2 regions of the Anoxybacillus sp. P3H1B genome follow, and region 1 is predicted to be linked to the other one. Evidence: a T-box and tRNA genes for the amino acid it is inferred to sense, from the RefSeq annotation. Region 1 holds a T-box; the other holds one or more tRNA genes.
What was found. The T-box of region 1 lies ahead of serS (serine--tRNA ligase). A T-box ahead of a tRNA ligase gene usually reads a tRNA of that ligase, here a tRNA-Ser.
Positions count from the first base shown of each region.

Region 1 (7,944 bases):
GTTTTTCTTGTTGGCGTAATGTATCAATGGTCCAGCCGTGTGTCTCTGTAATTTGCCAAGTTTTCATCTCTACCACTCCTGTCCGTCTATCCTATTTTCAGTGTAGACGGCTCAGAGACGAGATAACCGTATGCCCAAAAAAGAACTTGGATTTATATATAAATGATTTGGTGGTCAACGGCCGCTCTACAAACTTTTTTATCATGTACTTATTGTAGTAGAGGCCAAGATCAGAGATCCGGGGACTCATGAATGGATCTCGACAACCGACTGTTGCAAAATACGATCAGTTAGTTAAAGCTAAATACTCATACAATAAAAAAGGGACTTTTTCAAATGTTACAGATAAAAACTTATGGATAAACGGATAGGCTTCGCTCGAATAGGAATGTAGCAATTCACTCCACCATTCTGTTTCGTATCGAGAGATCATGCTTAAGTTATATAATAATAAATAATGAAATATAACCTCCTGTTTTTGAAATATCTCTTCGCGTTGTGTCGGAAGACGATATGTTTTCGTGCTCAAATCAAACATAAACGGTTCATGCTCTAATGATTTTAATTGATCAGTACAAATGGCTTTAATATAATTCCCCTCTATTTCAACAGATTCTTTTTGAATCCAGTGCCATTCTGGAATGACATGGCTTATGAAATGAGAAAATGTCATATGGTAATCGTCTAAAATAGTAACTGGAATGAGGATGCATTGTCGAAAAGGATCGTAATGGACTTTCCTTGATAGCTTAGCCCCATAGTAGACTTCAAACAATTCGTGAAGCTCGCTAATGCGCTTTAATAAAGAACGCATTTGAAATTTTTCTCCAGCCATATGTTTCACATGGAACATTTTTTCAGAAAAATGAGTAAACAATCCGTGCTTTTGAACTTTTACTTCGTCATTGAAAAAATTATAATTTTGTTTTTTTTGCTTTCTTGTTGAAACACCATGCGCTAAAACAGATGATGACATGGGATAATCAGCATCTACAGTAAGAATACAAGCTTTTAAAAGCTGGACCATTCCATAAAATAAAAGGACAGGTTGAATTGAGAGAGGAGCTGTTCGAGCTGTCAGATAAAAGCTTTGACCATGCTGTAAATAGTAAAGAAAAGCGTAGCCATTTGCATAACTTTTTTGTTTTGCGTCTTCTCTTCCCGTCTTGGAATAACAACGGTATAACAATTGTTGAACCATGCTTGTAGAATGGAAAGAAGAAAATTTCATCCAAACTTCCTCGCTATGTAACATTGACCATTCCCCTTTCGTTGAAATGATAAAATTGAAAGAAAAATCGAACATTTCCTTGATTCCTTGACAGTATTTTAACCAGTTGTTAAGCTACTAATAATATTTCCGGATGAGGAGGATAAAACATGTGGGAATCTAAATTTGTAAAAGAAGGATTGACCTTTGATGATGTTCTTCTTATTCCTGCAAAATCAGAAGTATTGCCTCGAGATGTAGATGTTAAAACTCAACTTACTCCAACGTTATCGTTAAATATTCCCATTATCAGTGCAGGGATGGATACCGTTACTGAAGCAGAAATGGCGATTGCAATGGCTCGCCAAGGTGGATTAGGAATTATTCATAAAAACATGTCAATCGAACAACAGGCAGAGCAGGTAGACAAAGTTAAGCGTTCAGAACGTGGAGTAATTACTGATCCATTCTTTTTGACTCCAGATCATCAAGTATATGATGCGGAGCACTTGATGGGCAAATATCGCATTTCCGGTGTTCCAATTGTTAATAATGAAACAGAACAAAAGCTGGTCGGCATTATTACCAATCGAGACTTACGTTTTATTCAAGATTACTCCATAAAAATTTCCGATGTCATGACAAAGGAAAACCTAATTACAGCTCCTGTAGGTACTACTTTAGAAGAGGCAGAAAAGATTTTGCAAAAATATAAGGTTGAAAAATTGCCTCTTGTTGACGAAAATGGCGTTTTGAAAGGATTAATCACGATTAAAGACATTGAAAAGGTGATTGAGTTTCCGAACTCAGCAAAGGACGAAAAAGGCCGTTTATTAGTTGGTGCTGCTGTTGGGGTAACAGCTGATACAATGATTCGTGTAAAAAAATTAGTTGAGGCCAATGTGGACGTAATTGTTGTAGATACGGCTCACGGCCATTCAAAAGGTGTTCTTGATACAGTACGAAAAATCCGCGAACAGTATCCGAAGCTAAATATTATTGCAGGAAATGTGGCTACGGCAGAAGCGACAAGAGATTTAATTGAGGCTGGGGCTAATATTATCAAAGTGGGAATTGGACCAGGTTCGATCTGTACGACGCGCGTTGTTGCTGGTGTAGGAGTGCCACAAATCACAGCTATTTATGATTGTGCGACAGAGGCGCGCAAATACGGTGTTCCAATTATTGCAGATGGCGGAATTAAGTATTCAGGCGATATTGTGAAGGCTCTAGCAGCTGGCGCTCATGCCGTAATGCTTGGAAGCCTTTTAGCTGGGGTAACAGAAAGCCCTGGAGAAACCGAAATTTATCAAGGCCGTCGTTTTAAAGTGTACCGTGGAATGGGATCTGTTTCAGCGATGGAAAAAGGAAGTAAGGACCGCTACTTCCAAGAAGATAATAAAAAATTTGTTCCGGAAGGAATCGAAGGCCGTGTGCCTTATAAAGGACCGCTTGCCGATACGATTTATCAACTTGTCGGTGGTTTAAGATCCGGAATGGGCTATTGTGGAACAAAAAATCTAGAAGAATTGCGCGAGAAGTCACAATTTATTCGCATGACAGGTGCAGGATTGCGGGAAAGCCATCCGCATGATGTACAAATCACAAAAGAAGCTCCAAACTATTCCATTTCATAATGATTTGCCTGTGGATGTAACATTAGTAGTTTTTTCAGTGTACAAGCTTTATATGAAAGTTATAGCGCGATTGGAAAGAAGCCGCTCCATTTTTTGACTGTCAGAGGCAAGTCATAGACTTGCCTTCGTCACGCCAAAGTGTGACAGAGAGACGAGCAACAAATGCATTTATCTGGAAGACGTTGTTGTTCGGCCACCTGACTGTCGAAATCGAATAGTCGCTTAGTCGAAGAAGAAGCGAAAATGTTAGCATGCCAAGTTGCATTTCGATCGCTTGAAGCGGAGGAAGGTTCCTCCGTCTATTTTTTTGTATAGGAGTATGTTACAATAACGTTTGTGTAAGGAGGGTGTAAAAGTGAAAAGAAAGAAAAGTATAATAATAGGATTAGTTTTAGTGTTCCTGCTAGCAACGGTTTTTCCATTGAATAAAAAAGTGGAGGCCGCACAGGATCCGATAAATATTGAAGCGGATGCGGCGATACTTGTTGATGCAGGATCAGGAAGAATTTTGTACCAAAAGAATATTGATACCGTTCTTGGAATCGCAAGTATGACAAAAATGATGACAGAATATTTGTTATTAGAAGCAGTGAAACAAAAACGTGTGAAATGGGATCAAGAATATACACCAAGTGATTATGTATACCGTCTGTCACAAGATCGCGATCTATCTAATGTTCCACTAAGAAAAGATGGAAAGTATACCGTTCTTGAGCTTTATGAGGCAATGGCGATCTATTCTGCTAATGCCGCTGCAGTTGCTATCGCTGAAATTGTAGGCGGTTCAGAGGAAAACTTCGTCAGAATGATGAATGAAAAAGCGAAAAAACTGGGGTTACAAGGTTATAAATTTGTCAATGCGACAGGACTAAGCAATCAAGATTTACAAGGATTTCATCCACAAGGAACAGAAGCAAGCGAAGAAAATGTTATGTCAGCTCGTGCTGTTGCTACGTTAGCTTACCATTTACTTAAAGAGTATCCTGAAGTGTTAGAAACCTCGAGCATAACGAAAAAAACATTTAGAGAAGGCACAGACGACCAAATTAAAATGGACAATTGGAACTGGATGCTGCCAGGTCTTGTTTATGGCTATGAGGGAGTAGACGGATTGAAAACAGGATATACAGATTTTGCTGGCTACTGCTTTACAGGAACGGCGGAGAAAAACGGTGTTCGCTTTATTACGGTTGTTATGAATGCAAAAAGCAATGGCAAATCGACCATTAATGCTCGATTCGAGCAAACGAGAAAGCTATTGGATTATGCGTTCAGTAACTATTCATTAAAGGAACTTTATCCAGCAGGGTATCAACAAAAAGGTGACGCTACTTTGCCTGTAACAAAGGGAAAGGAAAAATCAGTAGCTGTTGTCACGAAAAAAACCCTTTCTCTTGTCATAAAAAATGGGGAAGACAAAAACTATAAGCCAGTATATGTGTTTGACAAGAAAAAGCTCAATAAAGATGGAGAGTTAACAGCACCGATCAAAAAAGGCGAAAAAGTTGGATACATGACGGTGCGGTATACGGGAGCTAATGATGATGATTATTTGACACCAAATGGGAAAAGTGCCGTACAGGTAGATGTTGTAGCTAAACAAAGCGTGGAAAAAGCAAATGGATTTGTATTGATGATGAGAGGAATCGGCGGTTTATTCAGCGATATTTGGACAAGTGTGACAAAGACGGTCAAAGGCTGGTTTTAAAAAGCTTCCTCCTTAAGCAGGAGGAGCTTTTTACTTTTTTTATTGTGATTTTTAAAAAAATTGAGGTAAAATAAGAAAATGTAATTAAATTATTTCTTATCGCTTTTCTTTCTTTTTTCATGAAAAAATACGACTACATGAGGTTATTAGGAGGAATCACAAGTGGCTATTACAGGTACAGAGCGTGTCAAACGCGGAATGGCGGAAATGCAAAAAGGCGGCGTTATTATGGATGTGGTAAATGCTGAACAAGCAAAAATCGCAGAAGCTGCTGGAGCTGTAGCGGTTATGGCATTGGAGCGCGTGCCAGCTGATATCCGGGCTGCAGGCGGTGTTGCTCGTATGGCAGATCCAACTGTAGTGGAAGAAGTAATGAAAGCTGTTTCCATTCCGGTAATGGCGAAAGCGCGTATTGGTCATTATGTGGAGGCAAGAGTTCTTGAAGCGTTAGGGGTAGACTATATTGATGAAAGTGAAGTTTTGACTCCTGCTGATGAAGAATTCCATATTGATAAACGCCAATTTACCGTACCATTTGTGTGCGGATGTCGAGATTTAGGGGAGGCAGCTCGTCGGATTGCTGAAGGCGTATCGATGCTGCGGACAAAAGGAGAGCCGGGAACAGGAAATATTGTTGAAGCTGTCCGCCATATGCGCAAAGTGAATGCTCAAGTGCGTAAAGTTGTGAGCATGAGTGAAGATGAGTTGATGACAGAAGCAAAAAATCTCGGCGCTCCGTTTGAAGTGCTGCTTGAGATTAAACGATTAGGCCGGTTACCTGTAGTTAATTTCGCAGCGGGTGGAGTAGCGACTCCTGCGGATGCTGCTTTAATGATGTACTTAGGAGCAGATGGCGTATTTGTAGGGTCTGGTATTTTCAAATCAGAGAATCCGGAGAAATATGCACGTGCGATTGTTGAAGCAACGACTCATTACGAAGACTATGAACTAATTGCTCATCTTTCTAAAGGGTTAGGCGGGGCGATGAGAGGAATCGATATTTCGTCGTTATTACCTGAACAACGCATGCAAGAACGCGGCTGGTAATCAAGGGAGAAGGTTAAGATGATAAAAATTGGTGTTTTAGGTTTGCAAGGAGCTGTCCGAGAGCACGTTCAGTCGATTGAATCGTGTGGAGCTGAAGCGACTGTCATCAAAAAAATGGAGCAGCTTCAAGAAATCGATGGTCTTATTATTCCAGGTGGCGAGAGTACGACGATGCGTCGGCTAATGGATCAATACGGTTTTATAATGCCGTTAAAGGAGTTTGCTGCACAAGGTAAACCCATCTTTGGAACGTGCGCAGGCTTGATTATGTTAGCTAAACGTATTGTTGGATATGATGAACCACATCTTGGTTTAATGGATATTACTGTTGAACGGAATTCATTTGGCCGTCAGCGGGAAAGCTTTGAAGCGGAACTGTCAATTACTGGAGTCGCTGATGATTTTATTGGTGTCTTTATTCGTGCACCACATATTGTTGAAGTTGGAGAAGAGGTAGAAATTTTAGCAAAGCACGAGGGACGAATAGTCGCTGCGAGACAGGGACAATTTTTAGGATGCTCTTTCCATCCAGAATTAACAGAAGATCATCGAATGACACAGTATTTTATAAATATGGTTAAAGAATCGATGGAATAAAACCATTGCATCTTGCCGAACCTTGTAGTACATTATTTTTATTAAAAGTGAATGAGCGTTAAAGTGATGAAAGGAAATAGTAGCAGGAATGTTTCTCTTCAGAGAATCGGTGGGTGGTGCGAACCGATGGGAAACGCTTGTGAATCCATCCTTGAGCGAAATGCCGAACGCTTGAACGCAAGTAAGCATTTCCGGTGTCAAGCCGTTACCAATTTGAGTGGAAGACATTTTGTCTTCAATTAGGGTGGCAACGCGGGTTACTCTCGTCCCTTGGTTTAATAAGGGGACGAGAGTTTTTTATTTTAGGAATAAAAAAGGAGGAACAAGAGATGTTAGATTTGAAATTTTTGCGCACGAATTTAGCGGAAGTGAAAGAAAAGCTGAAACATCGTGGTGAAGATTTAACGGATTTTACTCGTTTTGAAGAGCTTGATCAGAAGCGGAGGGAGCTCATTGCTAAAGCAGAGGAGCTAAAAAATAAACGGAACGAGGTATCTCAACAAATCGCTATTTTAAAGCGGGAAAAGCAAGATGCTGATCATTTGATCACTGAAATGCGTGAAGTTGGCGATCGCATTAAAGTGTTGGATCATGAATTGCGACAAGTCGAAGAGACGTTAGAGATGTTATTGCTTTCGATTCCGAATATTCCACATGAATCTGTGCCGATCGGGGAATCTGAAGAGAATAATGTGGAAATCCGCAAATGGGGAGAACCTCGTGCGTTTTCATTTGAAGCGAAGCCACATTGGGAAATTGCTGATCAGCTTGGCATTTTGGATTTTGAGCGTGCAGCGAAAGTGACAGGAAGCCGATTTGTATTTTATAAAGGATTAGGTGCTCGGTTAGAGCGAGCGCTTATTAGTTTCATGCTTGATCTGCATGTAGAAGAGCATGGATATGAAGAAGTGCTCCCTCCATATATTGTAAATCGTTCTAGCATGACAGGAACAGGTCAATTGCCCAAATTTGAAGAGGATGCGTTTCGAATTGAAAGCGAGGATTATTTTTTAATTCCTACGGCAGAAGTGCCTGTGACTAATCTGCACCGCGACGAAATTTTATCAGCAGAAGACTTGCCGCTCAACTATGTGGCATATAGTGCATGCTTCCGTTCAGAGGCCGGTTCAGCTGGCCGCGATACAAGAGGACTAATTCGCCAGCATCAATTTAACAAAGTGGAGCTTGTGAAATTTGTGAAGCCTGAGGACTCTTATGCGGAGCTAGAAAAATTAACGAGCCATGCTGAGAAGGTGCTTCAGTTGCTAGAACTGCCTTATCGTGTGATGAGCATGTGCACAGGTGATTTAGGATTTACAGCGGCTAAAAAATATGATATCGAAGTTTGGCTCCCAAGCTACGGCACTTACCGAGAAATTTCTTCTTGCAGCAACTTCGAGTCATTCCAAGCGCGCCGTGCTAATATTCGTTTTCGCCGAGATCCAAAAGCGAAACCTGAACACGTTCATACGCTTAATGGATCTGGTTTAGCTATTGGCCGGACAGTGGCTGCTATTTTGGAAAATTATCAGCAAGAGGATGGCACTGTCTTAATTCCAAAAGTGTTGCGTCCTTATATGGGAAATAAAGAAGTCATCCGATAATTATCGGATCAGGAGTAACAGCAAAAATAATAGAAAGATGACTTAAAATATCGGAGGCAAGTCACTGGCTTGCCTTCCGACTGTGATTTTTTATTGATGCCGTTCGTTTCTATTTACACAGCACAAGGATAGCAAGCGAAT
Region 1 covers NZ_LPUG01000008.1:8,252-16,195, reverse strand. The annotation lists gene AT864_RS00220 (winged helix-turn-helix domain-containing protein) at 1-67, opposite strand, end outside; gene AT864_RS00215 (YaaC family protein) at 287-1,255, opposite strand; gene guaB (IMP dehydrogenase) at 1,381-2,847, shown strand; gene AT864_RS00205 (serine hydrolase) at 3,248-4,555, shown strand; gene pdxS (pyridoxal 5'-phosphate synthase lyase subunit PdxS) at 4,718-5,602, shown strand; gene pdxT (pyridoxal 5'-phosphate synthase glutaminase subunit PdxT) at 5,621-6,199, shown strand; T-box leader at 6,257-6,473, shown strand; gene serS (serine--tRNA ligase) at 6,529-7,803, shown strand.

Region 2 (7,686 bases), on a different contig from region 1:
CATGCTTGCATGTCGATGGAGGGAGATGATTTTCCACGAGGCGCTGCGAGCTGGAATTAGACAATACGAAAAGTGGAGCTAGACACCAAGAAAAGCACCGCCTATCCTTTCTTCCATGATCTGTTATCTGGTTTTGAAAGAACTAAAAAAGTTTTCAAAAATTCTTGACATGAGCGGAATGCTCATTATAATAATACTTGTCTGTTTGAAATAATAAGCCTAGTGATGATGGCGGAGAGGTCACACCCGTTCCCATCCCGAACACGGAAGTTAAGCTCTCCAGCGCCGATGGTAGTTGGGGCTAACGCCCCTGCAAGAGTAGGACGTTGCTAGGCTTTATATTAAACATATTCCGCAATCGCTCAGCGACGAGCATTTCCTCTCTGAGCAAACAGCGAGTTGCCTCGACGCATTGTGCTTCTTCGAATGTCTTGAAGAGGAAGAGGCAGTAGAAAAATACGAATAATGATTCGTTAGTTTTTGTGTTTATCCACTATTCCGCAATAGCTCAGCGGTAGAGCAACCGGCTGTTAACCGGTAGGTCGTAGGTTCGAATCCTACTTGCGGAGCCATTTTGGAGAGCTGTCCGAGTGGTCGAAGGAGCACGATTGGAAATCGTGTAGACGTTAACAGCGTCTCAAGGGTTCGAATCCCTTGCTCTCCGCCACTATTTCATGTAATGGCCCGTTGGTCAAGTGGTTAAGACACCGCCCTTTCACGGCGGTAACACGGGTTCGAATCCCGTACGGGTCACTTTTAGGAGGATTAGCTCAGCTGGGAGAGCACTTGCCTTACAAGCAAGGGGTCGGCGGTTCGATCCCGTCATCCTCCACCATACATACTATTGATTGAAAAAAATATAATTTTGTCATCGCGGGGTGGAGCAGCCTGGTAGCTCGTCGGGCTCATAACCCGAAGGTCGCAGGTTCAAATCCTGCCCCCGCAACCAAATAAAACGGTTGGTCCCGTAGTGTAGTGGTTAACATGCCTGCCTGTCACGCAGGAGATCGCGGGTTCGAGTCCCGTCGGGACCGCCATAAAATATGTATGGCTCGGTAGCTCAGTCGGTAGAGCAAAGGACTGAAAATCCTTGTGTCGGCGGTTCGATTCCGTCCCGAGCCACCATTTATTTTATCCAACGCATCTTATGAATGCCGGCTTAGCTCAATTGGTAGAGACGAGCGGAGCATCGGTGAAATGACTGCGAGTTGCCTCGACGCATTGGACATCTTGAAATGTCTTGAAGAGGAAGAGGCACAGAACATGTGCTTTTATGGTTAGTTCTATAGATAAAGCCGGCTTAGCTCAATTGGTAGAGCAACTGACTTGTAATCAGTAGGTTGCGGGTTCAAGTCCTGCAGCCGGCATCGATTTATTAAAGTAATGGCGGCTATGGCGAAGTGGTTAACGCACCAGATTGTGGCTCTGGCATTCGTGGGTTCGATTCCCACTAGTCGCCCCATACATATTATCCCAAGACATTTGTGATAAAAGATTTGATAATTGCGCGGATGTAGTTTAATGGTAAAACCTCAGCCACGAGCGATACATCATTGAATAGGCGACGAGTTGCCTCGACGCACAAAGCATCTTAGAATGAACTGGTAGAGGAAGAGGCATGGTATATCGGGATACTAGAAATTTGTAATAAAAAATTTGATAATTATGCGGGTGTAGTTTAGTGGTAAAACCTCAGCCTTCCAAGCTGATGTCGTGGGTTCGATTCCCATCACCCGCTTGTATACGGGCCTATAGCTCAGCTGGTTAGAGCGCACGCCTGATAAGCGTGAGGTCGGTGGTTCAAGTCCACTTAGGCCCATCTTTCTTTTTGTAAAGCGTTTCTTTGCATAAAGTTTGGTGACATGTGTTGCCCATCTATAGGTGTTCTGTGAATTTCTTCTATAACATTGGTCAGTTAGCTTTTGTTTTCATCTACTATTCCGCAATCGCTCAGCGACGAGCATTTCCTCTCTGAGCAAACAGCGAGTTGCCTCGACGCACTGTGCTTCTTCGAATGTCTTGAAGAGGAAGAGGCAGTAGAAAAATATGAATAATGATTCGTTAGTTTTTGTGTTTATCCACTATTCCGCAATAGCTCAGCGGTAGAGCAACCGGCTGTTAACCGGTAGGTCGTAGGTTCGAATCCTACTTGCGGAGCCATTGGAGAAGTACCCAAGTGGCTGAAGGGGACGGTTTGCTAAACCGTTAGGTCGCGTTTTTGCGGCGCGCGGGTTCAAATCCCGCCTTCTCCGCCACTGCTGAATGCAAGGCCCGTTGGTCAAGTGGTTAAGACACCGCCCTTTCACGGCGGTAACACGGGTTCGAATCCCGTACGGGTCATAAGTAAAAAGCACTGTGCTAAAGCATAGTGTTTTTTACTTTATATAAAATCATTTAAAGATAAAACGAGTGTCATCTTCAAAACACACGGGAGAAGAGATGATGCTCGATCACCGACCGTGGAAAAACGGTATAACTCTATTATGTTAACATAATAAGTTACATCATACGCCTCAAAAATATTCGTTCCTCCAATTATTTAGAAAGAAAAATTTATAAAAAAACTTGATCTATATAATATTGTGCATTTCTGTTTTTGATTATTCCGAATTTTTAACTTGACAAAATGTCAAATGTAAATAAATAATAAATACAAAGAAAGGCCGACCATAAAAACAGAAAGGTCGGCATAATTTTTCTACTCATGTTCATATTCCCTAAACTCAAAATGATTCGTTAGGGCTACTCGGCTTTTTTGGTGCTTTGTTTTTTTGGCGAAGAAATTTTTCTCCGTACTCTCCATGATCATGAAAGTAAGCATGTTCAATTTGAATCGTGGAATGTTTAATTCTATATTTCCTTTCCAGCATTTCATTAATGGCTAAAATAACACAGAATGGCTGAATGTGTTCATTGATAAATACGTGAGCAGTTAAGGAATAATGGTCGGAAGAAATCGCCCAAATGTGCATGTCATGTACATCTTCTACCCCTTTAATACCGCTAATGTCAGAGCGTATTTGCTCAAGATCAAACTGCGATGGAACAGAATCCATAAGAATAAAGTACGATTCGCGGATGATTTTTGCTCCTCCTGTAAAAATAATTCCTCCTATAATCATACTAATCAATGGATCTATTAAGGCAAATTCCGTGAAATAGATGATAATAGCTGAAGCGATAACTCCGATTGAACTCAAAAGATCGCCGATAAAATGCCATAAAGCGCTTTTCACATTTAAATTTTCCTCTTCTTTTGTGCTTCTGCTAAGGACGATTGTTAAGATAAGATTAACGATCAGCCCAATTGTAGCAATTGTAAGCATCAGCTGAAAATGAACAGGCTCAGGATGAATGAACCGTCGAATTCCTTCGATAAAGATGCCAATAGCGATCATTGCAAGTGCCAATCCGTTTAAAAAGGAAGCAATAATCTCAAATCGCAAATATCCAAACGTAAATGTTTTATTGGGCTGCCGCGATGCGAGATACAGAGCAACCATACTCAAAATGAGCGCCAGCACATCTGAGGCCATATGAGCTGAATCAGAAAGAAGTGCAAGCGAATTAGATAAAACTCCGCCAATGACTTCAACAAGGGCAAAAAACAGCGTTAGGGAAAGGGTAATCCATAATGTTCGTTTTGATTTGTTTTGTTCTTTGACATGAGGCAGGTGATGATAGTCAGAGTAACTCATAATACACCTCTTTTTTAGAATAATTATCATTAGATATTTATTATAAATTATATGCCGTAAACAAGCAATTTGCAAATCATAGCTTTGTACCATTTTTGAAAGCTTCTTATCTTAATCTTTTGTTCATAATATAGCCGCTTGTTCTCCGAGAGTGGCAAATGCCTTATTGTGTCCATCCTATAAGAGAAAGGGCATATAGCTGGAAATTGCGCGAGATAAGGGAATGTTTATCAGTCAATCATAATAAATATAGCTTGAAGATTGAGCAAAGCGACTCTAGAAAAGAATATGACGAATGTGTGCACAGAGGTTTGTAGCCTATCTTTCATCACATAAACGCGTGGCAAAGCAACAAATTGTTCGCGAATCTAATGGTTTAGCCTGAAAAATAATATTGTTTGGACATCCAATGATTGAACAAGCAAAAGCAGGGGAAAAAGAGAATCCCTTCATCCTCTTTTTGTATGAAATTTCCTGGTGAGAATTGTCATAAAATATAAACACATTTTATCAAGGAATTTATAAATCAATGTCGAATCTAATTAAATAAATACTAATGGATAAGCCAATAAGTGAAGCAGTGTATGGCGTTGGACAATGGAAAAAAGAAGATGTTGGTTCAGAAGAAAAAACAAACTGCTTCATCTTTCATTTAACATGGAGCAATTAGGATCGTAATGAAATATTGGCAAAATAAAAAAATTATAGTGAAAGGATGAGATGCTCGTTGATAGCAACAAATCCCACAGATTTTGAGGTTCATTTGTTTCATGAAGGAAGCTTATATAAAAGCTATAAAATGTTTGGCGCTCATATCGTAAGAAATGAAGGGGTGGTTGGAACAAGATTTAGTGTATGGGCTCCTCATGCGCGTGCTGTGCGACTTGTAGGGAGCTTTAACAACTGGAACGGGAAAGATCACCCACTTACCAAAATAAACGATCAAGGCGTATGGACCATATTTATCCCTGAAAATTTAGAGGGACACTTATATAAATATGAAATTTTTACGGAAAATGAGCAAGTACTCCTTAAAGCGGATCCATATGCATTTTATTCCGAACTTCGTCCTCGTACGGCCTCTATTGTATATTCATTAGATGGATATCATTGGAATGATAAAGCGTGGCAGCGAAAGAAACGCCGCAAACCAGCTTACGATCAACCGTTATTCATTTATGAAGTTCATTTAGGTTCATGGAAAAAGAAGGAAGATAGAAGCTTTTACTCCTATCAAGAGCTAGCAGAAGAACTAATCCCTTATGTAGTGCAAAATGGGTTTACTCACATTGAACTGCTTCCCTTAATTGAGCATCCGCTCGATCGCTCATGGGGATATCAAGGAACAGGATATTATTCCGCTACAAGCCGCTATGGAACTCCACATGATTTCATGTTTTTTATTGATCAGTGCCATCAAGCTGGAATAGGAGTGATTTTAGACTGGGTCCCTGGTCATTTTTGTAAAGATGCACATGGCCTATACATGTTTGATGGAGCCCCAACATATGAATATGTCAATATACAGGATCGTGAGAATCCGGTGTGGGGAACAGCCAATTTTGATCTAGGGAAGCCTGAGGTTCGAAGCTTTCTCATCTCGAATGCATTATTTTGGATGGAGTATTTCCATATTGACGGCTTTCGCGTTGATGCAGTAGCTAATATGCTTTATTGGCCCAACAGTCATGTCCTTCATAAAAACCCCTACGCCGTGGAATTTTTGCAGAAACTAAATGAAGCTGTCTTTTCCTATGATCCTTCATTGTTAATGATTGCTGAAGATTCTACAGATTGGCCGAAGGTGACTGCGCCGACTTATGAAGGAGGCTTAGGGTTTAATTATAAATGGAATATGGGCTGGATGAACGACATTCTGACCTATATGGAGGCGGCTCCCGAACATCGTAAATATCTGCATCATAAAGTTACTTTTTCTTTGCTATACGCATACTCAGAAAATTTTATTTTGCCATTTTCACATGATGAGGTAGTGCACGGAAAAAAATCATTATTAAATAAAATGCCTGGCGAATATGAGCAGAAATTTGCGCAACTGCGATTATTATATGGGTATTTAGCTACTCATCCAGGAAAAAAATTATTGTTTATGGGAGGGGAATTCGGTCAATTTGATGAATGGAAGGATTTGGATCAACTTGATTGGATGTTATTTGATTTTGAGATGCATAGAAAAATGAGTGTGTATGTGAAAGACTTAATAAAGTTTTACAAACGTCATAAGCCTCTTTATGAGCTGGATCATTCGCCAGAAGGGTTCGAATGGATTGATGTGCATAACGCTGAACAGAGCATCTTTTCGTTTGTTCGAAAAAGCAATAAAGAGAATGATATATTAGTTGTCGTTTGTAACTTTACTGGAACGGCATACCATGATTACAAGGTAGGCGTTCCGCTGCTTGCCACGTATAAGGAAGCTTTTAACAGCGACGCTTCCCTATATGGAGGATGTGGTTATATTAATAAAAAACCGATGACTGCTCTAGAAGAGCCGTTTCATGGAAAACCATACCACATCGAAATGACTATCCCACCTTTTGGAATTTCTGTGTTGCGCCCAATGAAAAAACGAGGGGAGAGAAGTGTAGATGGTGAAGAAAAGATGCGTCGCCATGTTGTTGGCCGGCGGACAAGGTAGTCGATTAAATTCATTGACCAAACAGCTAGCCAAACCAGCCGTTCCGTTTGGAGGAAAATATCGAATCATTGATTTTACGCTAAGCAACTGCTCCAATTCCGGTATTGATACGGTAGGAATATTGACTCAATATCAGCCGCTTCTTCTACACTCATATATTGGTATTGGCAGCGCTTGGGATTTAGATCGAAGAAATGGAGGAGTGACCGTTTTACCCCCGTATTCTGAATCATCTGGGGTAAAATGGTATGAAGGAACAGCGCACGCCATTTATCAAAACATGAACTATATTGAGCAGTATGATCCGGAATATGTGTTGATTCTTTCAGGTGACCACATTTATAAGATGAATTACGCCAAAATGCTGGATTATCATATCGCCAAAAATGCGGATGTGACGATTTCTGTTATTGAAGTGCCTTGGGCCGAAGCGAGCCGATTTGGTATCATGAACACAGACAAAGAAATGCGGATTGTAGAGTTTGAAGAAAAACCGTCTGCCCCAAAAAACAACCTCGCTTCTATGGGAATTTATATTTTTAATTGGAGTGTTTTAAAGGAATACTTGCAAATCGACAATGAAAATCCGAGTTCAAGTCATGACTTTGGCAAAGATGTGATTCCGCTATTATTGAAAGAAAAGAAACGGCTTATGGCTTATCCATTTAAAGGATATTGGAAGGATGTCGGAACAGTGAAAAGCCTGTGGGAGGCAAATATGGATTTATTAGATCCAGAATGTGAATTAAATTTGTTTGATCAATCATGGAAGATCTATTCCGTTAATCCAAATCAACCTCCTCAGTATATCTCTCCAGATGCAATAGTGATTAACTCGCTGGTGAATGAAGGATGCATTATTGAGGGAACCATTGACCATTCCGTTGTTTTTCAGGGAGTTTATGTTCAAAAGGGAGCGATTGTGAGAGACTGTGTCATTATGCCGGATGTAGTGATTGGTGAAAATGCCTATATTGAAAGAGCCATTGTACCGTCAGAGCTTGAGATCCCGCCGGGAATGGTCATTCGCCCGTCTGCATTTGATGATGAGATTTTTCTTGTTACACAAGAATGGTTGCAGGCACAGAGCTCAGAAATCGTTGAGAAAGGATGAACAGCGATGAATAAAACGATGTTAGGGGTAATAGATGACACAAGGTATATGGAGTCGCTATATGAGCTGACGCTGCATCGTTCCATTGCAGCAATTCCATTTGCAGGAAGATACCGCTTAATAGATTTTGTCCTATCAAACATGGTGAACTCAGGTATGCAAAGCATCGCTATTTTCCCAAAGTATCACTATCGATCATTGATGGATCATTTAGG
Region 2 covers NZ_LPUG01000024.1:298-7,983, forward strand. The annotation lists rRNA gene rrf (5S ribosomal RNA) at 219-335, shown strand; tRNA gene AT864_RS14110 (tRNA-Asn) at 498-572, shown strand; tRNA gene AT864_RS14115 (tRNA-Ser) at 577-667, shown strand; tRNA gene AT864_RS14120 (tRNA-Glu) at 682-753, shown strand; tRNA gene AT864_RS14125 (tRNA-Val) at 760-835, shown strand; tRNA gene AT864_RS14130 (tRNA-Met) at 873-949, shown strand; tRNA gene AT864_RS14135 (tRNA-Asp) at 962-1,037, shown strand; tRNA gene AT864_RS14140 (tRNA-Phe) at 1,050-1,125, shown strand; tRNA gene AT864_RS14145 (tRNA-Thr) at 1,295-1,367, shown strand; tRNA gene AT864_RS14150 (tRNA-His) at 1,387-1,462, shown strand; tRNA gene AT864_RS14155 (tRNA-Gly) at 1,668-1,738, shown strand; tRNA gene AT864_RS14160 (tRNA-Ile) at 1,746-1,819, shown strand; tRNA gene AT864_RS14165 (tRNA-Asn) at 2,086-2,160, shown strand; tRNA gene AT864_RS14170 (tRNA-Ser) at 2,163-2,255, shown strand; tRNA gene AT864_RS14175 (tRNA-Glu) at 2,269-2,340, shown strand; gene AT864_RS14180 (cation diffusion facilitator family transporter) at 2,724-3,698, opposite strand; gene glgB (1,4-alpha-glucan branching enzyme) at 4,414-6,357, shown strand; gene AT864_RS14190 (glucose-1-phosphate adenylyltransferase) at 6,308-7,471, shown strand; gene AT864_RS14195 (sugar phosphate nucleotidyltransferase) at 7,478-7,686, shown strand, end outside.
Region 2: it encodes a tRNA-Ser, which carries the amino acid that the T-box ahead of serS (serine--tRNA ligase) is inferred to sense. The anticodon was not compared.